Regions from separate parts of the Lysinibacillus sp. COL-1 genome, predicted to be linked through region 1. Evidence: riboswitches for the same ligand, from Rfam matches in the RefSeq annotation. Region 1 holds a riboswitch; the other holds the start of a gene.
The links. Region 1 has a riboswitch for lysine ahead of AC6BKE_RS03700 (amino acid permease). Riboswitches for the same ligand answer to the same signal wherever they lie in the genome.
Positions count from the first base shown of each region.

Region 2: it holds a riboswitch for lysine, as region 1 does, so the genes downstream of both, AC6BKE_RS18705 (transporter substrate-binding domain-containing protein) here and AC6BKE_RS03700 (amino acid permease) in region 1, are expected to answer to the same signal.

Region 1 covers NZ_JCAWSJ010000002.1:649,855-652,063, reverse strand. Annotated here, with positions in the region: gene AC6BKE_RS03700 (amino acid permease) at 1-1,278, opposite strand, end outside; lysine riboswitch at 1,361-1,537, opposite strand; gene AC6BKE_RS03695 (CynX/NimT family MFS transporter) at 1,714-2,209, shown strand, end outside.
Region 2 covers NZ_JCAWSJ010000004.1:2,083,897-2,086,105, forward strand. Annotated here, with positions in the region: gene odhB (2-oxoglutarate dehydrogenase complex dihydrolipoyllysine-residue succinyltransferase) at 1-676, shown strand, start outside; lysine riboswitch at 1,019-1,205, shown strand; gene AC6BKE_RS18705 (transporter substrate-binding domain-containing protein) at 1,324-2,181, shown strand.

The DNA of each region.
Region 1 (2,209 bases):
AGTAAAGGCAAATAGTGGTCCAAACGGGTACAATTTTGCTCTATAAGGTAATAGCTTTGGATCTAGGCCCTGTGCCTCAAATGCACGACGGAAGCGATAATGACTAAAGGCAATGCCGAGCCATGCAATAAAACCAGACATACCAGAGGCGTTTAACAGCCAAATATAAACAACGCCATCACCAAAGAAAGACGCTAAAAAAGCTAAGCAACCTACAGCTAATGTTGCCATCAACGCATAAATTGGTATTCCTCGACGACTTAGCTTTGTGAAGAACTTAGGCGCATGTCCATCCACTGCTAATTGCCATAGCATACGTGATGATGCATAAAGCCCTGAATTTCCAGCTGACAGCATAGCCGTTAAAATAATGGCATTCATTAACGAAGCTGCAAAGGCAATACCTAAGCGGTCAAACACTAATGTAAACGGTGATACTGCGATATCTTCTGATAATAAGCGTTCATCTGTAAATGGAATCAACATTCCGATTGCACCAATTGCTAAAATATAAAACAAAAGAATACGCCAGAATACGGATTTAACAGCCTTTGGAATATTTTTTCCTGGATCGTCTGTTTCACCTGCTGTAATCCCAAGTAACTCTGTTCCTTGGAATGAAAATCCGGCTGCTAGGAAAATTCCAAATGTAGCTAGGAAGCCACCGTGAAATGGTCCATCACTAATAAAGAAATTAGTAAAGCCTACAGGTGCCTGTCCACCTAAAATACCAAAAATCATTAATAAACTGATAATAATAAAAACAATGACTGTCACTACTTTAATCATCGCAAACCAATATTCACTTTCTCCATAGCTCTTTACAGAAAGTAAATTAAATGACAGTACAACAGCAATAAATAATACTGTCCAAAGGGCTGATGAACTATCAGGGAACCAATATTTCATAATTAAGGATACTGCCGCAATTTCTGCTGCAATAGTGATTGCCCAGTTATACCAATAGTTCCAGCCTAATGCAAAGCCTAGTGCTGGATCTACAAATTTTGTTGCATACGTACTAAATGAACCGGATGATGGCATATAGGCAGCCATTTCCCCTAAGCTTGTCATTAAAAAGTACACCATAATACCGATTAGGGCGTAGGCAAGCAATGCACCACCAGGTCCAGCTTGTGCAATGGCACCACCACTGGCTAAAAATAGTCCCGTACCAATTGTACCGCCTAAAGAAATCATTGTGATATGACGGCTTTTCAATTCTTTTTTCAGCTTTGGCGCTTTATGTCCGAGCTGATTTACTTTTATTTCACTCACGATATAGCTTCCTTCCTATTTACGAGGCAAAAAAATGCCATCACATATACACTGTGATGGCTAAGTTAATCCTCAGTTTTTCCTAAATGATAGCTCAACACGTTGTGCAAACGTGACAGTTCTGTTCCTTTCGGAGACAGCCCCAGCATGAGGTTTTCAAGTCCCCTCACACTTCGGCAATATTCCCTTTCAGCTAATCTCATCAATGCTTGTCATTTCCATTAGCATACTTATAAATATCGCGACCTCTACCTCAATACAAACATGAGGCATATAATTATTAAATTTATGATGCTTATTATATTAGCATAAGACCTTTGACATTTCAATATAACAATAAATGTTCTGTATTTTGTGAATCTTCTACTATTTTTATTAGTTTGTTAAAGTGTTATAGTAGTTCAATTAGAACGGTTACGAACAGGGGGATTTATTTTGACTACAAATGATCATTCCGCTAGTTTTCCGAGTAAAAAAATTAGCTGGAGGGGAACAACCTTACTTTTAGTCTTCGGAGTTATCTTTATAGCCTCTACATTAAGAATGCCACTAACTGTTGTTGGCCCTATTATATCATTTATCCGTGACGATCTTGGTATTTCTAATGTACTTGCAGGCTTTCTAACAACGATTCCATTGCTCGCTTTTGCTACCATCTCACCATTTGCGCCCGTTGTAGCACGCAAACTAGGGCTTGAGCTAACACTATTTTTATCCACTATTTTATTAGCCTTGGGGATTGTTCTACGTTCCCTTGGTACAACGGGGTTACTTGTATTTGGTACTGTACTCATCGGCATAGCCATATCATTTGGAAATGTGCTGATTCCAGGATTATTAAAATTAAAATTTCCATACCATGTTGGTTTATTAATGGCATTTTTCACTATGTCGATGAACTTAACGGCTGGGCTTGGCGCAGGTATTAGCT
Region 2 (2,209 bases), on a different contig from region 1:
GAGCCGTCGTCGCCAAACAATTGCTAAACGTTTATTAGAAGTGAAACAATCAACAGCAATGTTAACAACATTTAACGAAATTGACATGACAAATATCATGGCACTTCGTAAACGTAAACAAGAAGAGTTTGTAAAAGCAAACGACATCAAACTTGGTTTCATGTCATTCTTCACAAAAGCTGTTGTTGCGGCACTAAAAAAATACCCATACGTAAACGCTCAAATCTCTGGTGATGAAATTCATTTAAATAACTTCTTTGATATCGGTATTGCTGTATCAACTGAAGAAGGTTTAGTTGTACCAGTTGTACGCGATGCAAACAGCAAAAACTTTGCAGAAATCGAAAAAGATATCGCTAACTTAGCGACAAAAGCTCGTGATAAAAAATTAGGCTTAAATGACATGGCTGGTGGATCATTCACAATTACAAATGGTGGTGTATTCGGTTCATTAATGTCAACTCCTATTATGAACGGTACGCAAGCTGGTATTTTAGGTATGCACTCAATTGTTAACCGTCCAGTTGCAGTAAATGGTGAAGTTCAAATCCGTCCAATGATGTATGTAGCACTTTCTTACGATCACCGTATCATCGATGGAAAAGATTCTGTAGGATTCTTAAAAACAGTTAAAGAATTAATCGAAAATCCTGAAGATTTACTATTAAATTCATAATGCGATTCAACCCTGCGAACAATGTTCAGCAGGGTTTTTTTATGCATGACGAAAGATTTTGACCGATTCTATGTTTGAAAGAGTACTAATGTTATATCGTTTAGAGGAGCAAAAAAGACATAAACACAACTTTTCTCACATAGAGCACATACTCTATAATAAAAATTTGTTTTAATTTTCAGAAATATCGATAGAAGCTTAACGATTTAAAATGAATAGAGAACGAACAATATCCTAATATTGTCATTAGTCAGAAAAATGTTAAAACTGTCTTGACGAGTGTACTAGTTTTATAGTAGTATCTAAATATCAATTAAATAAACAAACCTCACTAACGTTTACCAGTGAGGTAGAGGCGCGGTATTTATTAGTTCATTGTTGAGTTCAAGCAAGCGAAGACGCAATGAAGAAGGAAATATCGCCGAAGTATAAAAGGAGCTCGTACTTTTATGCTGGGTCTGCAGTGAATAAGTGCAGGACTGTCCTAGTAAATGGATTTCCAGATTTACTAGGTTGTGCTATCTCGGAAAATGGAAATTATAGTGAGGATTTGGGCAACTGTCATACAAGGTAAGACCTAAGTTCAATATACTTAGGTCTTTTTTATTACAGTTGTCTTATTTTTTTACAGAAAAGGGGAGTTTTTTATGAAAAGAAAATGGTTGTTAGTAATGATCTCTATCATGACAGCAATTGTGCTAGCTGCATGTGGCACTAGCGACAAAAATGATGGCGGTTCAGGTGATGCTGGTGCTGACAAGGAAGCAAGTGGCGGTGAATTCCGAATCGGAATGGAGGCTGGCTATCCACCATTTAACTGGACACAGCAAGGTGATGCTAATGGTGCAGTGAAAATTGCTGATAATGCAGAGTATGCAGGCGGCTACGATGTCCAAATGGCAAAAAAAATTGCTGAAGGCTTAGGCAAAGAGCTAGTCATTGTCAAAATGGAATGGGACGGATTAGTACCAGCGCTACAATCTAACAAAATTGATGCGATTATCGCGGGTATGTCACCAACTGAAGAGCGTAAGAAAACGATTGATTTTACAGAAAACTACTATACTTCTGATTTCGTTATGGTTATTAAGAAAGGTAGCAAGTATGAAAATGCAAAATCGATTCAAGATTTCTCTGGTGCTAAAATTACTTCACAATTAAATACATCGAACTACAACGTTATTGATCAAATTAACGGTGTAGAAAAACAAACAGCAATGGAAAGCTTCCCCGCAATGCGTGTCGCTTTAGAGGCTGGCAAAATTGATGGCTATGTAGCAGAACGTCCAGAAGGTATTTCCGCTGCTGCTGCCAACGATAAGTTCACATATGTCGCATTTGAAGAAGGCTTTGATACGGATCTTTCCAATACTTCGATTGCTGTAGGCTTACGTAAAGACGATGCAAACCGTGAAAAAATCAATGAAATCCTAAAAGGTATTTCGGAAGACGATCGTCAAGCGATTATGGAAGAAGCGATTTCTCAACAACCAGCAGCACAATAATGACAAGGCACGGGCTAGTTGCTGGTCC